Regions from separate parts of the Arthrobacter sp. CAN_A214 genome, predicted to be linked through region 1. Evidence: riboswitches for the same ligand, from Rfam matches in the RefSeq annotation. Region 1 holds a riboswitch; the other holds the start of a gene.

What was found. A riboswitch is a leader RNA that binds a small molecule or an ion and turns the genes downstream of it on or off. The one in region 1 is predicted to bind S-adenosylmethionine.
Region 2: linked by a shared signal. The riboswitch ahead of IWX65_RS12640 (bifunctional o-acetylhomoserine/o-acetylserine sulfhydrylase) and the one ahead of IWX65_RS05230 (ABC transporter substrate-binding protein) in region 1 are both predicted to bind S-adenosylmethionine.

What each region holds. Positions count from the first base shown of each region.
Region 1 covers NZ_JADOUU010000004.1:18,025-29,446, forward strand. The annotation lists gene IWX65_RS05195 (DUF302 domain-containing protein) at 20-436, opposite strand; gene IWX65_RS05200 (metal-sensitive transcriptional regulator) at 529-786, opposite strand; gene IWX65_RS05205 (rhodanese-like domain-containing protein) at 912-1,553, shown strand; gene IWX65_RS05210 (sulfite exporter TauE/SafE family protein) at 1,550-2,320, shown strand; gene IWX65_RS05215 (MBL fold metallo-hydrolase) at 2,630-4,039, shown strand; gene IWX65_RS05220 (pullulanase X25 domain-containing protein) at 4,783-5,619, shown strand; gene IWX65_RS05225 (arylsulfotransferase family protein) at 5,702-7,246, shown strand; SAM riboswitch class I at 7,404-7,502, shown strand; gene IWX65_RS05230 (ABC transporter substrate-binding protein) at 7,609-9,249, shown strand; gene IWX65_RS05235 (ABC transporter permease) at 9,246-10,256, shown strand; gene IWX65_RS05240 (ABC transporter permease) at 10,253-11,155, shown strand; gene IWX65_RS05245 (dipeptide ABC transporter ATP-binding protein) at 11,158-11,422, shown strand, end outside.
Region 2 covers NZ_JADOUU010000015.1:150-11,571, reverse strand. The annotation lists gene hutH (histidine ammonia-lyase) at 1-261, opposite strand, end outside; gene IWX65_RS12680 (IclR family transcriptional regulator) at 355-1,101, shown strand; gene hutU (urocanate hydratase) at 1,098-2,774, shown strand; gene IWX65_RS12670 (allantoate amidohydrolase) at 2,817-4,025, shown strand; gene IWX65_RS12665 (formimidoylglutamate deiminase) at 4,022-5,491, shown strand; gene IWX65_RS12660 (amidohydrolase family protein) at 5,491-6,753, shown strand; gene IWX65_RS12655 (CPBP family intramembrane glutamic endopeptidase) at 6,758-7,588, shown strand; gene IWX65_RS12650 (DUF1540 domain-containing protein) at 7,704-7,991, shown strand; gene IWX65_RS12645 (VOC family protein) at 8,080-8,721, opposite strand; SAM riboswitch class IV at 8,841-8,956, shown strand; gene IWX65_RS12640 (bifunctional o-acetylhomoserine/o-acetylserine sulfhydrylase) at 9,018-10,334, shown strand; gene metX (homoserine O-acetyltransferase MetX) at 10,343-11,422, shown strand, end outside.

The sequences.
Region 1 (11,422 bases):
GAATCGATGCTCGGCATGACTACTTCTGTGTCTTGGAGAGGCGCGCGAGGGCCGTGTGCAGGCGGGTGTCGGCTTCGTCGGCCACCTCCCGGACGGCGGGGTTCGAGCTGAGTTGCACCATGGTCTGCGGGTCGATGGCTTCGATGGTGGTTTCGAGCTCGTCGGGACCGCGTCGGACGACTACGTTGCAGGGAAGCAGTGCACCGAGGGATGGTTCCGCGGCCAGGGCGCGGCTGGCAAGGCTCGGGTTGCAGGCGCCGAGGATGATGTAGTCTCCGACGGCGTCCGCGGCCTCTGTCCCGAGTTTCGTTTCGAAGGTGGCACGGACGTTGATTTCCGTGAGGATCCCGAAGCCTTGCTCACTGAGCGCTTCCCGAGTGTTCTGCACTGCGTCGTTCCAGGACAGGGGGACGGTGATGGAGTGGGTGTACGTCATGGGGAGCTCCTTCGCTGAGGTCGTGCGATGAGGGCGGGTGCTTGGACTATCTGCCCGGTTCCGGGTTCGTGCCACGGCCAGGCAAGACCGTGTCAGGCGAGGGTGAGGAACAGTTTTTCGAGTTCTTTCTTGTCGAGGCTGGTGTCCTCGCGAACGATGCATTGCTCAAGGCCACTGGCGATGATGGCGAACCCGGCCCGATCGAGTGCCTTGGAGACTGCTGCGAGCTGGGTGACGACGTCCTTGCAGTCCTTGCCTTCCTCGAGCATGCGGGTGACTGCGGCGAGCTGGCCTTGGGCGCGCTTGAGGCGGTTGATCACGGGGGTCAGTTCGGTCGGATCGAGTTGCATGGTGTCTCCAGGAGTCGCGGTTGCTTACCTCAAGCTTATACCCCCACCGGTATTTTGACTACCCCCGGGGGTATGCGGAATACTCCGGGGGGTATCTATCTCCCTTCTGATCGAAAGGCCTCCCTGTGAGCACCCCCTCTTCCTCGACCTCTTCGTCCTCGACGGCAACCCTGACCGCGCTCGATCCCGGCACGCTGCGGAGTTGGATTGCCGGAAATGAGGACGTCGTGGTGATCGACGTGCGTTCGGCGGCAGAATTCGAGTCCCTGCATATCCGTGGCTCCTACAACGTCCCGCTGCCCTTGCTCTCTGAACACACGCACGAGTTCGCCGCCCGTCTGGGCAGCCGGGTGGTTCTGGCCTGCCAGTCAGGCGTCCGGGCCGAACAGGCACGCCAACGCTTGGCAGCCTCAGGGATCGGCGCCGCCCACGTCCTCACCGGCGGCGTCCCGGGGTTCGCAGCTGACGGAGGCGGCGTGGTACGCGGCAAGGCTCGCTGGGACCTCGAACGGCAGGTCCGCCTCACGGCCGGATCCCTGGTTCTGGTCGGCCTGGCCGGTGGGCGGTTCATCTCTCCGAAGGTCCGCCTGCTGGCCGGCGCTATCGGGACCGGCCTGACGTTCTCCGCGGCGACGAACACGTGCGCCATGGGACGGGCCCTGTCCGCGATGCCCTGGAACAAGGCAGCCCAGGAACCCACCCGTGAATCGGCCATCCTGCAGTTTCCCTCAGTGATCAGCCGGACCGGCGAGGTGCCGGCGGCGTGATCGCCGCCCTGATCCTCGGGCTTGCCGTCGGGATCGTCCTCGGCGTGGTGGGCGGCGGCGGGTCCATCGTCGCCGTCCCCGCCCTGGTCTACGGGGTGGGCATGAGCCCGGCAGAAGCGATTCCCACGTCGTTGCTGGTCGTGGGCGTTTCCTCCCTGGCCGCACTGATCCCGCGGGTGGGTGCGGGCCTGAACTGGCCGGTGATCCTCCTCGTCGGCACTGCCGGCATCCCGTCCGCGTGGGTGGGAACAGCGGTGGGCCGATTGGTGGACCCGGAGGTCCTGATGCTTGCCTTCGCGTGCATCATGATCATCGCCGGCATGCGGATGCTCGGTCGCACCACCGAAGCCCAGGGCTCCTGCAGCTCCGGACCCGGCAGGTCTTTCCGCACCTGCGCCCCGAAGGCAGTCGCCGTGGGCCTGCTGGTCGGGTTCCTCACCGGGCTCCTGGGTGTCGGTGGAGGATTCCTGCTCACCCCGGCCCTGACACTATTCCTGGGGCTGCGGATGAAGCACGCCGTCGGGTCTTCCCTGGCGATCATCGTGCTCAACTCGGCGGCCGGTTTCAGCGCCCATGCGGCAGGTTTCACGATCAACTGGCCGATCGTCCTCGCCTTCGCCGTCCCCGCCATCCTTGGTTCCCTTGCAGCAGCGCGGTTTGCGCGCCGACTCGACGAACGCCACATCCGCATCTCGTTTGCCGTCCTCATCTTTGCCGTGGCCGCCTGGGTGACCCTGAGCACCGCCACCACCCTGATCTCCACCTGACCTACCACAAGCCCAGCCCCCTGCAGGACTTCCCCACCACCTGACACCCTGCCACGCCGGCCCTGCTGACGCAGTGCAGGCACGCGGAGCCGGTTCCCTCATTCCGGGTGCCTGCCAGGACCTGTCCCGTTCCGGGTTCGGTTCCGCACTCCCTTTGCCCAACACCACGCGACTGTTCGACCGGGATGTCGCCCACCTTGCCGTATACCCCTAGGGGTATTACGATGGACACCAGCGGATACCCCCAGGGGTATTTGAATTAGTCCCCTACGGGCGTCAGATCCCCAAATCGATGAAGGAGAGCACCAAATGCTGATAGAGCGCATTTACGACGAAGACCTCGCCCAGGCCAGTTACCTGATCGGTTGCCAGTCCACAGGCGAAGCCGTTGTGGTCGATGGACGCCGCGACATTGCCGTCTACCAGGACCTGGCGGCGAAGAACAACATGAGAATCACCGCTGTCACCGAGACACATATCCACGCCGATTACCTCTCCGGCACCCGCGAGTTGGCGGCCGCGACCGGGGCTGCGATCCACGTGTCCGGTGAAGGCGGACCGGAATGGCAGTACGGATTCGAGGGGACGCGCCTGCATGATGGGGACACCATCACCCTGGGCAACATCACCCTGCAAGCCCTCCACACCCCTGGGCACACGCCGGAGCACCTGTCCTTCCTCGTCACCGACGGCGCATTCAGCAACCATGCCGGCTACCTGCTTTCCGGCGACTTCGTGTTCTCCGGGGACCTGGGCCGCCCGGACCTCCTCGACGAAGCCGCAGGAGGCGTCGACACCCGGTTCGAGGGCGCCAAGCAACTGTTCAGGAGCCTGCAGGAAAAGTTCCTGACCCTACCCGACTACGTTCAGGTCCACCCCGCCCACGGTGCCGGCAGCGCCTGCGGCAAAGCACTCGGCGCCATTCCGTCCTCGACCGTCGGCTACGAGCGGCTCTACTCCTGGTGGGGCCCCTACCTCGCCGCCAACGATGAGCGGGGCTTCATCGACGAGCTCCTCGACGGGCAGCCCGACGCCCACGCCTACTTCAACCGGATGAAGCGCGAGAACCGGGAAGGCCCCGCCGTGCTGGGAGAACGCGCACCCCTGATCGAACTCGACCAGGACCAGGTCGCCGCCGGCCTCGCCGCGGACACGGTGACGTTCGTCGACACCCGTTCCGCGAAGGACGTGCACCAGGGCACGGTGGAGAGGTCCCTGAACATCCCAGCCGGCGCTGCGATTGCCACCTACGGGGCATGGGTGGTGAACCCCGAGACGGACACGAACCCCCTGGTCCTGCTCGCCACCGACCAGGACCAGGCGCAGGACATCCGGGACCACCTCGTCCGCGTCGGCATCGACGATGTTGCCGGGTACGTCACCAGCATCGACGGACTGCCCGCTACTGAACCCGCCCTGATCCAGCCCGCCGACCTCCCCGGGTTCGACGCGGCTCTGATCCTGGACGTCCGCAACCGCACCGAACACACCAGTGGACACGTCCCCGGAGCGCACCAACTCAACGGCGGACGGCTCATGTGGCACCTGGACGAATTACCCACCGACGGGACCATCGTCACCTACTGCCAAAGCGGACTCCGTAACTCCGTCGCCGCCAGCGCCCTGCGCCGGGCCGGTTACGACGTCGTCGAACTCGATGGCAGCTACACGGCCTGGAACTCCTGGCAGCAGGCCCGGAAAACCGCTCCCACCACCTGACCATCGACCCGGCTCGTTGGCAGGGGTGGGCACCTGGCAAGCTTCCTGGCTGGATCGCATAGAACCTTCCGCACCCGGGCAGGCGCCGACACTACCCAGCCACCGACGCGGGCCGGGTGCTACTCCTGAAACCTGAGGCCCATCAAGGGATCACCCAGGCTGAGGCGGACGGTATGAGTGGCTCTCCAATATCTTCGCCGCAAAACCGGTCAGGAGGAGCACCCAGGCTGGATGCGTCTGGACGCCAATTCGGTGAGGCGGGGCAGCGGCTCCCGTGCACGACGCTGGACGCAGGACGAGGTGGTATTCGTGAAACTTTCCGCGGGTGGCCGCATTGGTGTGGCTGGGGCGGCGGTGGTCGGGGTCGCCTTCGGTATGGCCCGGTACGCCTACGGGCCCTCGGCGAAAGCGGATCGTAAACACAACAGCCCTTCTCGTCGTCGCCGCACACTCGGGTTGCCACTGAACCAGCAATGTTCTGTCCGTCGGCTAACGGCCGAGTCAGGGATCCCCTTCCCTGCCATAACTCTTTTCTCCTCAGTGCGTCGCGCCCGTCGTCCATCTGATGCGGCAGTCATCTTGCGGAGGCTGACACCGGGCGTTGACGAATCCGATAAAATCAGGACCACTACCCCGCGTCCCCGCCTCAGAAGGAGCTTGTCATCGCCTCCCGGAACCGCCTCAACGAACGACTGCGCACCACTCTGGACCTGCTGGCGCGCCACCAGGCATCGGGAACCGCCGTGGCTCCCAGCGATCTGATGGCCCAGACCATCGCGGGAGTGCCGTTCGACGTCAAGGAATCGGAGCTCCTCGCCAGCGGTGTTCCCCGCGGCTACAAGCAGCTGACGACGGCGACGTCGAAGCTCGTCAAGGCCGGCTGGCTCGTCAAGGAACGAAGCGGCTGGACGGCGACGGAGGAGGGCATCCGCGCGCTCGCTGCGTTCCCCGATGCCGATGTCTTCGCCGATGCCGCGGTCAGCGGAGAGCCTGTGCCTGAGCAGGCGCCAGGGCATGATCCGGGGCATGCGCCGGAACAGGTTCAGGAGCAGCTGCCCGTGCAGGTGCCGCAGGCCCCGGAGCAGGTTCAGGAGGACCAGCCGATGGAGGATCCGGCTCCGGCGTCCGACGCTGCCGACCAGGACCAGCCGGCGTTGGTCGAGGAGGACCTCGTCGTGCCGCAAGCGCTAGCGTCCGACGTCGACGCAGCTGATGAGCAAGCGCTCGCGTCCGACGGCGTCGCACCTCCAGAGCAGGCACCCAACGACGCGTGGCACGACCAGCCGCAGTCCGTCGCCCTCGCCGGTGACTTCAACCCCCTCTTCGGCGAGGCCGGGCACTGGACCACGAACCTCCGTGGACTGCAGCTCGACTATGACGCCGTTGAGAATCTGTGGAAGCAGACCCTCCAGCTGCCCGCCGGCACCTACCAGTACAAGATGGTGGTCAACGGTTCCTGGGACGAGAACTACGGTGCCTACGGGGTCCGCGACGGCTCCAACCACGAGCTGCGCCTGCTCTCCGACACCGCTGTGACGTTCCGCTTCGACTACGCCACGAAGGATATCGAGACCAGCTAGCACCTTCCGTTGACCGAAGGCATCCGATAGCAAAGGTCACAAATCGATTGCGCTCCCCGGTCGATCCGGGAAGGCTTTCACCATGACCACCCATCGGAAGCGTGGCCTACCCAGACTCGCGGCGATCTGCACCGTCGCGCTCACCGCGACGGCCTGCACCATAGCGGAAGGGGACACCCAGCAGACCCCGTCGCACAGCTATGCCAGCCGCCCGGACCTGGCCCCTCCCGTCGTCGCGCTCGAACAGGGCGAGGCCTGGGAGCCGGACTACGGGACCTCGGAGGAACTCATCTTCCTCACGCCCGGTTTCCCGGACCGACCGCCGACGACGGGCGGCCTGGTGCTGGATGCGTCAGGAGAACCCGTCTGGATCAATCCGGCCGACCCGGACGACTCGCAGGACGACCAGTTCGAGCTCCGGGTCCAGGAGTACCAGGGCGAGCCCGTGCTCACCCTGTATCAGGGAAGCAGCGGCGGCGGATACGGCGACGGCACCTTCACCATCCTGAACCGGTCCTACGAGGAGATTGCGAGCGTTACCACCGGCGGGGATTTGGCGCCCGGCAACGCCGACTTCCACGACTCGACCATCACGCCCCGGGACACCATGCTGATCAGCGCCTACGAGCCGGCCGAGGCGGACCTCTCGGAGCTCGGCGGCCCGACGGACGGCTGGGTCGAGGAAGCCGTGATTCAGGAAATCGATATCGCCACGGGTGACGTCCTCTTCGAGTGGAGATCGCTCGACCACATCCCCGTCGCGGACAGCATCCAGAATTTCGGTGACGCACTGGACGGCGGGGTGCTGCGCACCCAGGACTTCGATAAGGCACAGGACGAGAACGAGGTGGTGGGTACCGAGGAAAGTCCCTTCGACTACCTCCACGTCAATTCGATAGCGGAGGACGACGACGGCATCCTGGTCTCCGCGCGTCACACCAGTGCCATCTACCGGATCGACCGCGCCACGGGCGAGCTGGACTGGACCTTGGGCGGGACGGCCAACGATTTCGAGCTGGGAGACGGTGCCGAGTTCTCCTGGCAGCACGACGCCCGGCGCTCTCCCGACGGCACCCTGACCCTCTTCGACAACGCTTCCAACGAGAACTCCGGGGACAACTCCCGCGGCTTGCGGCTCCAGCTCGACGAGGAGGCGATGACCGCCGCTGTGGTCACCGAATACCTCCCGCCGGAGGACCGCACCGCCGGAAGCATGGCCAACACCAACGAACTCCCGAACGGCAACATCCTGATCAGCTGGGGCGCCCAGCCCTTCTACTCCGAATTCACTGCGGACGGCGCACTCATCTATGACGTTTCGCTCGGCGGGGACGGCAGCTACCGCGCCTACAAGTCTGCGTGGCAGGGCCAACCGGCCACACCGCCGGATGTGGTGGTCCAGGAGAACGACGGCGGCAGCACCGCCTACGTCTCGTGGAACGGAGCCACGGGGGTGGCGCAGTGGCGGCTACTGACGGGTGCCGACGAAGCGACCGCCACCGAAGGAGCAACCGTGGATCGGGAATCCTTCGAAACCGAGATTCCCCTCCCCGAGGACGCAGCCTACGTGGCCGTCCAGGCCCTCGATGCCAGCGGGAACGAGCTGGGTACCGGCGTCGCCGACTGACTCCGCCGGGATTGCCCTGACGAAACGGCGGACCGCCCGAAAAGCCGTGCGGTCCGCCCCGATGAAACCGCCCGGAGCCGTCGTCACAAACCCGCCCGTGACTCAGTGTGACGCCGGCCATTGGCCAACGCTGCCCGAGTCGGTTTGAATGAAGCCATAACCATCCCGAGCGGCCGAGAGACCTGGATCGACGACGCCGCAGCAACCCTCTTCGGATAAAACCGGAGAACGGTGCTACTGCCAGGACCGATGGAGAAGCCAAAAGCTTCGTTGGTCTTTACCCGCCGTGCTGCCGCACGCCCGGGGAAGCTCCGCGTTGCCCTGTGCGCCCCTCCGTCGGGCGATGAGTACAGGAGCCCAACGTGCAGCACACCACCCCGGCCTATCGAGCCGGACACAAGAAGATCGCCCTCACCGCCGTCGCAGGCCTTTTGCTGACCGGCTGCGGAGGTGCCGCGAACGCCGGGGAGGACACCACTTTCGTCTTCGCCACCGGCAAGGACATCTCCTGCCTCGACCCCCACGTGAACGGGGACATGCCCCAGGCCTCCATTGCCGCCAACTACCTGGACTCCCTCGTGTCACAGGATGCGGAGGGCACCATCCACCCGTGGCTCGCCTCGGACTGGGAGGTCTCCGCGGACGGCCTCACCTACACGTTCACCGTCCGCACCGACGTCACCTTCACCGACGGCACCCCGCTGACGGCGGAGGCGGTCAAGGCGAACCTCGACCACATGGTGGATCCCGACACCCAGTCGGGCACCGCGGGAGGCTACCTCAAGCCGTATGCCGGAACCGAGGTGGTGGACGCGGATACCGCCGTCGTCACCCTGAACCGCCCCTATGCGGCGTTCCTCGAGGTGCTCGCGCAGCCGTTCCTCGGCATCCAGTCGCCCGAGGCGCTCAAGCGTCCCCAGGCGGAGAACTGCAACGCCCCGGTGGGTACGGGTCCGTTCAAGATTGTGGATTATGTGCCGCAGTCGAAAGCCACCCTGGTCCGCAATGAGGACTACAACTCAGCCCCGCCATTCGCGGAGCACCAGGGGCCGGCGTACCTCGAGACCATCGAATGGCGCATTGTCCCCGAGGACTCGACGCGCTACGGCCTGCTCCGTGCCGGCCAGGTGGACGCCCTCGACCTCATGCCGAGCGTCCACTTCGACGAAGCCGAGTCCGACCCCGACGTCGAGCTCATCCTGCAGGACCGCCCCGGCAACCCCACCAACCTGATCCTGAACACCACGCGACCACCCTTCGACGACCCCGATGTCCGCAAGGCCTTCCTGCGGAGCGCGTACGTGGATGCCGGCATCAACAGCGTCTACTTCGGCACCGTCACCAAGGCCGGCGGTCCGCTGAGCTCCACCACCACCTTCTACTCGCCCGACTTCGAGGACGTCTACGCCCCCGATCCGGACGAGGCGAACCAACTGCTCGACGACGCCGGTTGGACCGGGCGTGACGACGACGGCTACCGCACCAAGGACGGCGAGCGCCTCACCGTCCACTTCCCCTACACACCGAACTCCTGGCCCACGGCACACCAGGCACTGGTCACACAGATCCAGGCGACCGCCAAGCAGGTGGGATTCGAGGTCCTCATCGAGAACGGTGACGCCGCAACGGTCAGCGAACAGGGCAACAACTTCGAGTACGACCTCCGCGCCGACTACTGGAACACCAACACCGCCGACGTCCTCCGGATCGTCTTCTCCTCGGAATACACCGAGTCGGCCGGCTTCGTGGCCAACGGCTCGGGCTTCCGCAACCCGGAACTCGACGGCATCCTGAACGATGCCCTCGCCACCGACGACGCGGAAACCCGAGAGGACCTCTACTACCAGGCCCAGCAGATCGTCAGCGACAACGCCCTGCAGCTGCCCCTCTACAACCAGGCCAGCCAGGTGGCACTCCGCAGCGACCGCTTCGGGAACTTCGCCCTCGAGCCGAGCCTGTCCCTCCCCTACCTCTACGACGTGACGGCGGTTGACCAGCCATGAGCACCCTCGATTCCAAGCACCTCGATCCATTGAGTGCGGCGCCACGCACGACGGCGACGGCCGGTGCGGCCGGGAAAGTCATCGCCCAACGGGCGGCGGGCAGCATCTTCGTCCTCTGGGCCGCGGTCACGCTGACGTTCTTCGTCCTCCGGCTGACCCCGGGCGATCCGATCACGGCGATCCTCGGCGGGGCCGGATCCTCGCCGTCGCCCGAGACCGTTGCTGCGGTGAAGGCCGAATACGGTCTCGACCAGCCCGTCCTCGTCCAGTACCTCGCCTACCTCGGTGGCCTGTTCACCGGGAATTTCGGCACCTCCTACATCTTCAAGGTGCCGGTCCTGGAGATCCTCGGCCCACAGATCCTTCCCACGTTCCAGCTGGCCGGCCTCGCGCTCGTCTTCGCTTGGATCATCGCTCTGGCCTTCACGCTGCTGACCGTCGGGCGGGGTCGCGTGCTCGATTCCGTGGGCCGCGGCGTCGAGGTCTTCTTCGCCTCGCTCCCCCAGTTCTGGGTGGGCATCATGCTCGCGGTGGTGTTCGCCGTCGTGCTCGGCTGGTTCCCCGTCGCGGGCAATGACGGTTTCCGCTCGCTCGTGCTGCCCGCGCTGTCCCTCGCAATTCCGCTCGCAGGGTTCATCGCCCAGGTCACGCGGGCATCCTTCGAGGACGCACTGGCGCAGCCGTTCATCCTCAGTGCCCGAGCCCGCGGTCTGAGTGACACCGCCGTCCGCATCACCCACGCCCTGCGGCACGCGATCCTGCCGGGCATCACGCTCTCGGCCTGGGCCGTGGGCTCGCTCATCAGCTCGGCAGTGGTTGCGGAGATCATCTTCGCCCGACCGGGCCTCGGCCGTTCCCTCGTGGACGCCATTCTCAACCGCGACCTCCCCATCACCCTCGCGGTGGTGTTCATCATCGCCGCGGTCTACATCCTCGTGAACCTCGCTGTGGACCTCCTTTACCGCGTAGTGGATCCCCGCACCAACCCGAAGGGAAGTGCAGCATGAGCCTGGCACTCGAACCAACGACGACGGCGGGTCCCGGTTCCCCGGCTCCCGCACCTTCCGCCCCGCGCACTCCTTCGCGTGCGGCGCGCTTCCTGCACGGCACGCCGATCGGGGTCTGGATCGCGGGCGCACTGCTCACGTTCCTGGTGCTCGCCGCCGTCGTGCCGTCGCTGTTCCTGCAGCAGGACCCGTACGTCATCGACCCGGCGAGCGCGTTCCAGGCACCCAATGCCGCGCACTTCTTCGGCACCGACCAGAACGGGCGCGACGTGTTCTCCCGGGTCATCGCCGGAACCGGTCAGTCGCTGCTGCTCGGGCTGTCCGCCACGGCCATCGGCCTGATCCTCGGCGGTGCGCTCGGCATCACCGCCGGCGTGTCGGGCAAGTGGCTCGACTCCGCGATCTGCCGCTTCGTCGAGGTGCTCTTCGCATTCCCCGGCCTCCTGCTCGCACTGATCGTGATCGCGGTGTCCGGAACCGGCGTCGTGACCGCGGCCATCGCCGTCGGCGTCGGTACCGCACCCGGCTATGCGCGGATGCTGCGCACCCAGACACTGCAGGTCATCGCCGCTCCGTACGTCGAGACCGCGCTGTCGCTGGGGCGTTCGCGCTCCCACATCCTCCTCCACACCATTGTTCCCAATGTGGTGCGGCCGCTGTTCGTCCTCGTCACGCTCGGCGTGGGGCAGGCGATCGTGTGGGCGTCGTCATTGAGCTTCCTCGGCCTCGGTGCGCAGCCGCCGGCCGCTGAGTGGGGCGCCATGCTCGCCGACGGCCGCAACTACCTCCAGGTCGCCTGGTGGATCGCGGCGTTCCCCGGCATCTTCATCACCCTCGCCGCGCTGACCACCACCGTGGTGGGCCACCACCTGCAGCGCCGACTCGAAGCAGAGGTCTGACCATGACTGCACCACTTCTCGCCATCGACAACCTGAACGTCTCCTTCACGACGCCAAGGGGGCCGGTCGACGTCGTCCGCGACGTGTCGCTGGCCCTGGCGCCGGGCCAGGCTCTCGCCCTCGTGGGCGAATCGGGGTCCGGCAAGACCGTGACAACGCGGACGCTCGTGGGGCTCAACGCCCCGAACGCGCGGGTGTCCGCCGACCGCCTGGAGGTGCTGGGGCACGACGCGTCGCGGCTGTCCGAGCGGCAGTGGCGGCGGCTGC
Region 2 (11,422 bases), on a different contig from region 1:
CGCGTGGCTGCGGATCAGGCTCCGCTGCAGCTGGGTGCGCTGGTCGAGCGGGATGGATTTCGTCGCCAACGCGCCGAATCCGGTGGAGACGCCGTAGTGCGGGGTGGGGTCGTCGACCAGGGCGTCGATGATTCGGCGGGACGATGCCATCGCCTCGAGGGCATCGGTAGTGAGCTCGACCCGGTGTCCGTGGCGCGCGATGGCCACCACCTGCTCGGGGCTGACGGGTCCGGTGCCCAGGGGAATCGGGGGAAAGGTCATGGAGTGCCTCAATGTCTGCTCTTGCCATTGGCTGAAAATACGGTTTCAATAAGTGAAATACAAAAGGTGTTCCAACGCAAGGGGAGGGGTAGCGTGGCCGAATCATCAACCCGTACGGTCGAACGCGCACTGGTGCTGCTGGGTGCTGTGTGCGACGGCGGTTCGCTCACCCTGGCGGATGCCTCCCGGAAGGCCGGGCTTTCCGCCTCGACCGCCCTGCGGCTGCTGCGCACGCTGGAAGCGACGGGCTTCGTGCGCCGGGACCCCGCCGGAAGCTTCCGCCCCGGGCTGCGCGTGGTCCAGCTCGGCGCGCTGGCCCTCAGCTCGGAATCCCTCGTCTCGCTGGCGGAGGAATCCCTCGAGCGGCTCGTGGGCCTCACGGGGGAGTCGGCCTACCTCAGCGTTCCCTCCTCCGACGGCGCAAGCGTCTACCTCGCCATGCGCGAGGGGACGCACTCGGTGCGCCACGCCAGCTGGGTGGGCCGCAGCATTCCGCTCACGGGAACGGCCGTGGGAGCTGTCCTGACGCAGGCTGCACCTCCGGAGAACTTCGTGGTGGTTCGTAACGGCGTCGAAGCGGACGTCACCGCGATCGCGGCCCCGGTGTCACCCGGCGGACGCATTGTCGCCGCACTCAGCGTCGTGGTCCCGAGCTATCGCATCAGCGAGGCCGAGGCACGGGAAGTCGGCGCGCTCGTGGCCCGCGAAGCCGCCGGCCTGCTCCGTGCGTCGACCATTCCCACCGCCGCCACCGGTCCCGTGGACCTGACCGGCCCCGACCCCGCCGCTCCACCCGAGATTGCCGTTCCCCTCCAACGAAGCATAGGAAGACCAGTATGAGCGCTCCCATCCCCACCACCTCCGATCCGTCGCGTTCCATCCGGGCGGCGCGGGGCACCACACTCCGCGCCAGGAGCTGGCAGACGGAGGCGCCCCTGCGGATGCTCATGAACAACCTGGACCCGGAGGTCGCAGAGCGGCCCGAGGACCTCGTCGTGTACGGCGGGACGGGGCGCGCGGCCCGGAGCTGGGAGGCCTACGACGCCATCGTGCGTTCGCTGGAATCCCTCGACGACGACGAGACGCTCCTCATCCAGTCGGGGAAACCCGTGGGGATCTTCCGCACGAACCCCTGGGCGCCGCGGGTCCTGATCGCGAATTCCAACCTCGTGGGGGACTGGGCCACCTGGCCCGAGTTCCGCCGTCTCGAAGCCGAAGGCCTGATGATGTACGGCCAGATGACGGCCGGATCATGGATCTACATCGGGACGCAGGGCATCCTCCAGGGCACGTTCGAGACCTTCGCCGCGATCGCCGAGAAGCGGTTCGGTGGAACCCTCGCCGGAACCCTCACCGTCACCGCGGGTTGCGGCGGCATGGGCGGCGCGCAGCCCCTGGCCGTGACCCTCAACGGGGGTGCGGTGCTGATCATCGACGTCGACGGAGCCCGCCTGCGCCGCCGCGTGGCCAAGCGGTACCTCGACGTCGTCGCCGGATCCCTCGACGACGCCGTGGCGCAGGTGCTGGCGGCACGGGACGAAAAGCGTGCACTGTCCGTGGGAGTCGTGGGTAACGCGGCTGTCGTCCTCCCCGAACTGCTCCGCCGGGGACTCGACGCCGACATCGTGACCGACCAGACGTCGGCGCACGATCCGCTGAGCTACCTGCCCGCCGACATCGGCCTGGACGAGTGGGACCGCGCGGCCAGAGCCGATCCGGAGGACTTCACCCGCAAGGCGCAGGCCTCGATGGCCCTGCACGTCGAGGCGATGGTGGGCTTCCGGGACGCGGGAGCCGAGGTGTTCGACTACGGGAACTCCATCCGGGATGAGGCCCGCCAGGGCGGCTACGCGCGGGCGTTCGACTTCCCGGGCTTCGTCCCCGCCTACATCCGCCCGCTGTTCTGTGAGGGGCTGGGCCCGTTCCGGTGGGTGGCACTGTCCGGGGATCCTGCCGATATCGCCGTCACCGACGCCGCCCTGAAGGACCTGTTCCCCGACAACGCACATCTGCACCGCTGGCTCGACGCCGCTGCCGAGCACGTGGAATTCGAGGGGCTTCCCGCACGGATCTGCTGGCTCGGCTACGGTGACCGGGCGAAGGCGGGGCTTCTGTTCAACCGGCTCGTCGCGGAGGGCAGAGTGTCGGCGCCGATCGTCATCGGCCGCGACCACCTGGACTCCGGATCGGTGGCCTCGCCCTACCGCGAAACCGAGGCCATGGCGGACGGCTCTGACGCCGTCGCGGACTGGCCGTTGCTCAATGCGCTGTTGAATACGTCCTCGGGTGCCACCTGGGTTTCCATCCACCACGGTGGGGGCGTCGGAATCGGCCGGTCCATCCATGCGGGTCAGGTATCCGTGGCTGACGGCACCGACCTGGCGGCGCAGAAGCTCGAGAGGCTGCTGACCAATGATCCCGGCATGGGCGTCATCCGCCATGTCGACGCGGGCTACCCGCGCGCTGTCGATGTCGCAGCGGAGCGCGGTGTCCGGATTCCGATGCAGCAGTGACGATCCCGCCCGGTGTTCCCGTCCAACCATCGAAAGGCATCCATGGATTCCGTCTCAGCACTGCTTGACTCCATCGCCGACGTCGGGCGTGATACCACCCGCGGCGGATACTCCCGCGGGGTGTATACCAGCGCCGAGCTGACCCTGCGGACCTGGTTCGAGGAGGAGGCAGGACGCCGGGGGCTGGCCTTCGAGACGGACCGCAACGGAATCCTGTGGGGCTGGTGGGACGCAGGCAAGGGTGGACGCAGGGGATCCCTGGTCACGGGGAGCCACGTCGACTCCGTTTTCGGGGGAGGAGCATACGACGGGCCGCTCGGCGTCGCGTCCGCCTTCGCCGCCGTCGACATCCTCCGTGCGCGTGGCATCCGGCCGGATCGTGCCCTCGCCGTCGCCGTCTTTCCCGAGGAGGAGGGCTCACGGTTCGGTGTGCCCTGCCTCGGCTCGCGCCTCCTCACCGGTGCCATCGATGCCGACGCCGCCCGCAACCTGACGGACGCCGACGGCCTCACCTTCGCCGAGGCCTCCCGTGCAGCGGGCATCGATCCGGCGCACCTCGGCCGGGATGACGACACCCTGCGGACCATCGGCGATTTCGTCGAGCTCCACGTGGAGCAGGGCCGCGGACTGATCCACTCCGATTCCGCCGTCGCCGTCGGATCGACGATCCTCGGCCACGGCCGCTGGCGGCTGTCGGTGTCGGGGCAGGGCAACCATGCCGGCACCACCCTCATGGCGGACCGGGCGGACCCGATGATCGCCGCCGCGCAGATCGTGCTCGCCATCCGGAATGCCGCACGGGCCGAGGACGGCGCGCGCGCCACGGTGGGCAGGCTCCAGCCCGTGCCGGGAGGCACGAACGTGATCGCCTCGCGGGTGGACCTGTGGCTCGATGTTCGTCACGCGGACGACGCCGTCACCGCCGCCCTTGTCGAGAGGATCCACGGTCAGGCCCAGAAGGCTGCGGCTTTCGAGGGCTGTTCGGTGAGCCTCACGATGGAGTCGCAGAGCGGCACCATCTCCTTCGATCCTGCCCTTCAGCGCACGCTCCGTAATTCCCTGAAGGGTGCGCCGATCCTGCCCACCGGTGCCGGGCACGACGCCGGTGTGCTGGCGGGTGTACTGCCCACGGCGATGCTCTTCATCCGGAACCCCACCGGCATCAGCCACTCGCCGGAGGAGTTCGTGGAACGCGACGACGCGGATGCGGGAGCAACCGCCCTGGCCGACGTCCTGGAGGATCTCCTGTGACGCCTGCAGGTGTCACCGTCTGGTGCGAGTACGCCTGGCTCGGCACCGAAGGCGTTCGGGATTCGGTCCGCATCGGGGTGGACGGCTCCGGCAGGATCGCCTCTGTACAGCAGGGAAGCGCGGCGGAACCCGGTGACCTACTGCTCGGCGGCGTCGTCTTCCCTGCAGCTGCCAACGCCCACTCGCATGCCTTCCACCGGGCTCTGCGGGGGCGCACGCACGACGGCGGCCTCGGCAGCTTCTGGTCGTGGCGCGAGGAGATGTACCGCGCGGCGGGCGCACTGACGCCGGCCGGCTACGAGGAGCTTGCCACCGCCGTCTACGCCGAGATGGTGACGACAGGCTGGTCGAGTGTCGCCGAGTTCCATGACGTCCACCACCAGCCGGACGGCACGCCCTATGAGGGGGATCGCCATGCCATGGAACTCGCGCTGGGCAGGGCCGCCGTCCTTGCGGGAATACGGCTCACCCTGCTGGACACCTGCTATCTCACAGGGGGTTTCGGACAGCCGCCCGGCCCCGGCCAGCACCGCTTCACCGACGACGACGCCTCGGCCTGGCTGGCGCGCCTCGCCGATCTGCGGCGCACCGTCGCCTCCACGTTCGATCCGGACCAGGTCAGCGTCGGCGCTGCAATTCATTCAGTGCGGGCGGTGCCGGACGAGGCACTGGCCGTCATCGCCCGCGAACTGCCCGCCGACCTTCCACTGCACATCCACCTCTCCGAGCAACCCGCCGAGAACGAGGACTGCAGGAAAGCGACGGGTCTCACTCCCACCGGGCTCCTGGCCCGCCACGGCCTCCTGACCGAACGGCTCTCGGTGGTCCATGCGACGCACCTGACGCCGGAGGACATCCGCCTGCTCGGCAACGCACGGGTGGTGGCTGTCCTCTGCCCCACCACGGAGGCGGACCTCGCCGACGGGATCGGACCGGCGCGCGAGCTGGTTGCCGCTGGTTGTGTACTCGCGCTCGGGACGGACCAGCATGCGGTGATCGACCCCTGGCTCGAGATGCGGGCGCTCGAATACGGCGAACGGCTGGGAAGCGGCCACCGGGGTTTCTTCTCCCCCGGGGCGTTGCACTCGATCGCAGCGGAGGGCGGGGCCTCCTCCCAGGGCAGGCCTGCCGTCGCTATCGAGAAGGGCTCCGTCTGCGACCTCATGGCCGTCGATCCGCTGAGTACCCGAACGGCCGGCTCACGCCGGGAGCAGCTCGCCTTTTCCGCCACCGCCCAGGACGTGACCGCCGTCGTCGTCGGAGGGAAGCTGTTGGCCCGGAACGGGGTCCACGAGACCCTCGGGAACCCGGCCGATTCCCTCCGTGCAGCCATCGCCGGCCTCGACGCCGCAGCCGCCGGCCTCGATGCCGCCGCCGCCACCTTCGATGCCACCGCCACCGCAGCCGGAACCCCGGATCCCGGCAATGGGCCGGGCCGGCGGTATCCCCCCGCGGAGCGTTCCTGATGTCACTGCTCATCACCAACATCGGCGAACTGATGACCCAGGACGCCGAACACCGCGTCCTGCGCTCCGCCGCCGTCGTTCTCGAGGGCGAGCGCATCAGTTGGGTGGGGCAGGCGGCGAAGGCGCCGGCCGCGGATCTCCTGCACGACGCCGGTGGCCGGGCCGCCCTGCCGGGATGGGTGGACAGCCATACCCACCTGGTCTTCGCGGGCGACCGCACCGCTGAGTTCGAAGCGCGGATGGCGGGAGCCGACTACACGGCGGGTGGGATCGCGGTCACCGCCGGCGCCACCCGGGAGGCCACCGACTACGAGCTCACCCGGTTGCTGCTCGGACGGGTTGCCGAGGCGCACGCAGGCGGAACAACGTACCTGGAGACGAAGACCGGGTACGGCCTCGATGTGGAGCACGAGGCCCGCAGCGCACGGATCGCCGCATCCGTCGTGGACGAGGTGACTTTCCTCGGAGCGCACCTCGTTCCGCACGGCGTCGACCCGGACGACTACACCGCGCTCGTCTGCGGGCCCATGCTCGACGCCGTCCGACCCTTCGTCGGGTGGGCCGACGTGTTCTGCGAGCGGGGCGCCTTCACTCCCGAGCAGAGCCGTGCGGTGCTCGCCGCCTGCCGGGATGCCGGTCTGGGTTTGAGGGTCCACGGCAACCAGCTCGGCCCCGGGCAAGGCGTAGCGCTCGCTGTGGAGTTCGGAGCGGCAAGCGTGGACCACGTGAACCACCTGGTCCCCACGGACATCGACGCGCTCGCCGGGTCCTGGGCTGCCTGGGAACCGGCATCCGGGACCCGCCGGGGAACCGTCGCCACCTGCCTGCCGGCATGCGACCTCTCGACCCGCCAGCCGCTCGCCCCGGCACGGGCACTGCTCGACGCCGGGGTGCCGGTGGCGCTCGCCAGCAACTGTAATCCGGGCACGTCCTACACCAGTTCCATGGCGTTCTGCGTCACCACCGCCGTCCTCCAGATGGGGCTCAGCGTCGATGAGGCGGTGCGGGCAGCCACCTACGGGGGAGCGTTAGCCCTCCGCCGTGAGTCCGGACAGGACCTCGACGGCGCCCGCGCGGTCGGTTCGGTCGCCGTCGGGCACCGCGCGGATGTCCAGCTCCTCGACTCGCCGTCGGCCACGCATCTTGCCTACCGGCCGGGGATGCCGCTCTCCGGCGCAGTCTGGATGGCCGGCCGCCGGGTCGACCGGCAGGCGGTGCGCCGGCTGGCCGTTGGGAATCCGCAGGAACCACTGGAAGGATAGCCGCATGCCCGCGCCGCTCCCCGCCCCCCGAGACGTCCCCAGCGACATTCCCAGCGACATTCCCAGCACCGCGGAGGACGGCGGATCTCCGCAGCCGGCGCGGCGCATCAAGGCCGAGATCCTCGTCGTGCTCGGCCTGTCCCTCGGCCAGTCCGGGGTGTACGCGGCGGTGAACCTGCTGGAGAAACTGACCCGGGGCCCGCTGTCCGGTCAGACCACCACCCTCAACCCAGTCCTCAACGACCGTCAGTACTTCGACCTCACGTATCAGCTGCTCAGCATCTTCTTCGCACTCGTACCGGTGGCGCTCGTGCTGTTCCTGCTGAGCGGACCCGGCGTCTCCGCGTTCCGCCGTCTTGGTTTCACCTTCGCGAAACCCGGCACCGACTTCGGGCTGGGCCTGGGGCTCGCCGCCGTCATCGGGGTCGGCACGCTGGGCGTCTACGCCGGCGGCCGTGCACTGGGACTGACGACGGCGATCATCCCGGCTGCCCTCGACGCGTACTGGTGGACCGTGCCCGTCCTGGTTCTTTCGGCCCTCCGCCACGCGGTGCTCGAGGAGGTCATCGTGGTGGGGTACCTGTTCGAGCGGTTCGGCGAGCTCCGGTGGTCGGTGCCGGTCATCATCGTCACCAGCGCACTGATCCGGGGAAGCTATCACCTGTACCAGGGCTTCGGGCCGTTCATCGGTAACGTTCTGATGGGGCTGTTGTTCGGTTACCTCTACGCGAAACGGCGCAGGGTGATGCCACTCGTCATTGCCCACGCAGCAATCGACATCACCGGGTTCGTCGGGTTTGCGCTGATCGGTCCGGCGATCGGCATCGGCGGCTGAGAGCGGCCGGGTTCTCCCGACTCCTTTGGGCCACGAAAATGTGACTAAATTACCGCCGAGTTCGGTGCTAATTTGAAGGAGTCGCGGCTCATCCACAGGCCGCCGAGGAGGAACAATGACAGTCATCACGAACGTCTCAGAATGCAGCGTCGGTAATTGTTCGTTCAACCACGACGGCTGTACGGCCATCGCCATCACCGTCTCCGGGAGCACCGACCACGCGTCGTGCGCCACGTTCATCGACACCTCGATCAGTGGTGGTCTGCCGAAGATGCTCGCACAGGTGGGAGCCTGCCAGCGGGCGGAGTGCAACTACAACCACGACCTCATGTGTACGGCATCCGCCGTCAAGGTCGGCCCCGGTGCTGAGGACGCCGACTGCCTCACCTATACACACGCCTAGGGCGGCATGTCGGCCAGAGAGAGCAGGAGCCCGACTGGTGCCAGTCCGGCTCCTGCTCCCTGCGCGAAAATCTTGAGCGGCGGTAGCGCTAGATCTCCACGCGGCCGTTCGCGGTCTCGAACGTCACCGACATGATTCCGGGGGTTCCGTTGGGCGCCACCCAGCGGACGTCGACGCCGTCGAGCGTTTCCTCGACCTGCGTGCCGAGCCATTCGGTGACGCGCTCGGAGGATCCGGCGATCGTGAGGCAGTCGAGTTTCACCGTGGCGGGGCGGGCCTGTGACGGATGCAGGGCTTCGAGCCCGTCATCCCACCGCAGGAGGTAGGGGACCTGCGGATCGGCGATCAGTCCCTTGATGCCGATCTGCTGCCACGAGAGTTCCTGACCATCCGGGAATTTCCGGTTGCCGGGAACCGCGCTGCGGCCGAGGCGCTCCTCGAAGGGTTCGAGGTTCTCGACCGCGACGCACCAGCCCATCCAGCCTCCACCGGCTTCGGAGCGCGCACGCACGGCTTGCCCGAAGGGTGCCTTGTCGGATGCGGGGTGCGAAAGTACCTCGACAACTTCCAGGTACTGCCCGTTGACCAGGGGAAAAATCATGTTCCGTGTGCCGAAGCGGGGGTGCACACCGCCCTTCACGGGTTCCATGCCGAGGGCGGTTGCAATCCGCTCGGCAGTGGCAGCCAGTCCATCGGGTTCGCAGGCGTAAGAGACGTGATCCAGGCGCATGGCTACATTTTGGCACTTTGTGATGGGCGTCTCGACTTAGGCCGCCCTTACTTCACGGGGCGTCATTTCGGGCCTCCCAGAGTTGCCTGCAACGCCGGTTTGGGCTTTCATTGACTGCAGGTCATGAGTGCCAGCGGAAAGCCCCGGCTCGCTGGCCGGCAACCCTCCAACCGCGGTGGGGTGCCCCGGGTGAAGACCAGGCGGAGCCCACACGGGTGCTGCGCAAGCGCGGGCCGACAAGCCCTGGCCGGTCATCCCCGGCGACGGCGGATGGGCCCCCATCGAGAGGGGACACCATGTCCAACGATTGGTCATTCGAAACACGGCAGATCCACGCCGGGCAGACACCCGACTCCGCCACGGGGGCGCGTGCGCTGCCGATCTACCAGACATCCTCGTTCGTCTTCCCCAGCGCGCAGAGCGCTGCCGACCGTTTCGCGCTGACTGAACTTGCCCCGATCTATACGCGGATCGGCAATCCGACGCAGGAAGCCGTCGAGATTCGCATCGCGAGCCTCGAGGGCGGTGCCGGCGCCCTGCTGCTGGCGTCGGGACAGGCAGCTGAGACGTTCGCGGTGCTGAACGTCGCGGAGGTGGGAGACCATATCGTCGCGAGTCCCAGCCTTTACGGCGGCACGTTCAACCTCTTCCGGCACACGCTGAAGAAGTTCGGCATCGACTGCACCTTCGTGGAGGACCCGGACAACCTCGAGCAATGGCGTGCGGCGGTGCGCCCCAACACCAAACTGTTCTTCGGTGAAGTCGTCTCGAATCCCCGCCAGGACGTCCTCGACATCGAGGGCATCAGCGCCGTTGCGCACGAGCACGGCATCCCCCTGATCGTCGACAACACGCTGTCCACGCCCTACCTCATCCGCCCCATCGAGTGGGGCGCCGACATCGTGGTCCACTCCGCCACCAAGTACCTCGGCGGCCACGGGAACGCCATCGCGGGGGTGATCGTCGATTCCGGAAGGTTCGACTTCGCAAGGAATCCGGAGAAGTTTCCCGGCTTCAACACGCCCGACGAGAGCTACCACGGACTGGTCTACGCCAGGGACCTCGGGGTCGGCAGCGCTCTCGGCGCCAACCTCGCCTACATCCTCAAGGCACGCGTCCAGCTGTTGCGGGACCTCGGTTCCTCGGTGTCACCCTTCAATGCCTTCCTGATCGCCCAGGGCATCGAGACCCTCAGCCTGCGGATGGAGCGGCACGTCGAGAACGCCCGGGCCGTGGCTGAATGGCTTGAACAGCACGACGACGTCGAATCGGTCGCCTACGCGGGGCTGCCCTCGAGCCCCTGGTACGAACGTGGCCGCACCTACGGACCGCGCGGCACCGGTGCCATCGTGTCGTTCGACATCGAAGGGGGGATCGAGGCCGGCAAACGGTTCGTCGATGGTCTCGAGCTCCACTCCCATGTGGCGAACGTCGGTGATGTCCGTTCGCTCGTGATCCACCCGGCGTCGACCACCCACAGCCAGCTGGGGGCGGAGGCGCAACTGACGGCCGGGGTGCGTCCCGGCCTCGTGCGGCTGTCGGTGGGACTCGAGAACCTCCAGGACATCCTCGCCGACCTGGATGCAGGCTTTCGAGCGGCGAAGGGGGCGTAGGCAAACCGGTGACCACCTATTTCCCTGCGCCGTCGTCCCGCCTGCCCCGAACAGGTCCGGGGAGCGACGGCCTGCTTCGAACTGCGTTCCTGGGTCCGGTAGTGCTCGACGCCGGCGGTGAACTCCCCGACGTGCAGTTGGCCTTCGAGACATGGGGCACCCTCAACGAGGATGCAACGAATGCGGTGCTGGTGCATCATGCGCTGACCGGCAGTTCCCATGTCGCCCGTGGGGCGTCCGAGGAGGACGGGTGGTGGGATTCACTGGTGGGCCCCGGTCGCACCGTGGACACGGACAGGTACTTCGTCGTGTCCATCAACATGCTCGGCGGTTGCTACGGCTCCACGGGACCAGCGAGCCTCGACTCCCAGGGATCGCCGTGGGGATCGCGGTTCCCCTTCATCACCATCCGGGATTCGGTCCGCACCGAGGCGCTGCTGATGGACCGGTTGGGGATCCCGCGCTGGCATTCGGTCCTGGGAGGATCGATGGGCGGGGCGCGCGCCCTGGAATGGGCACTGATGTACCCGGACCGGGTGGAACGGTGCGCAGTCATCGCCTGCACCGCAGCAAGCTCAGCCGAGCAGATCGCGTTCGCCCAGGCGCAGCTCCAGGCGATCCGCCTCGATCCGGCGTACGCGGGAGGCGACTACTACGGGGCGGACCTTCCCGTTGCCGGACTGGGCCTCGCACGGCGGATCGCCCATATCACCTATCGGTCCGAGGCGGAGCTCGGTGACCGTTTCGGGAGGGCCGCCCAGGACGTGGAGCAGCCGTTCGGCGGCGTGCTCCCCGCGGAGCGCGGGCGCTACCAGGTGGAAAGCTACCTCGACCACCAGGCGGAGAAGCTGGTCCACCGCTTCGACGCCAACAGCTACGTGATCCTCACCGAGGCGCTCATGAGCCACGATGCCGCGCGGGACCGTGGAAGCCTTGCACAGGCGCTGAGCGGAGCCACGGCACGGTTCTTCATCGCAGCGGTGGACACCGACCGCCTGTATTTCCCCGGGCAGTCGGCAGTCCTGGCGGAAGCACTTCCGGGACACGTGCCGGTGCACATGATCCGGTCCCCGATCGGGCACGACGCA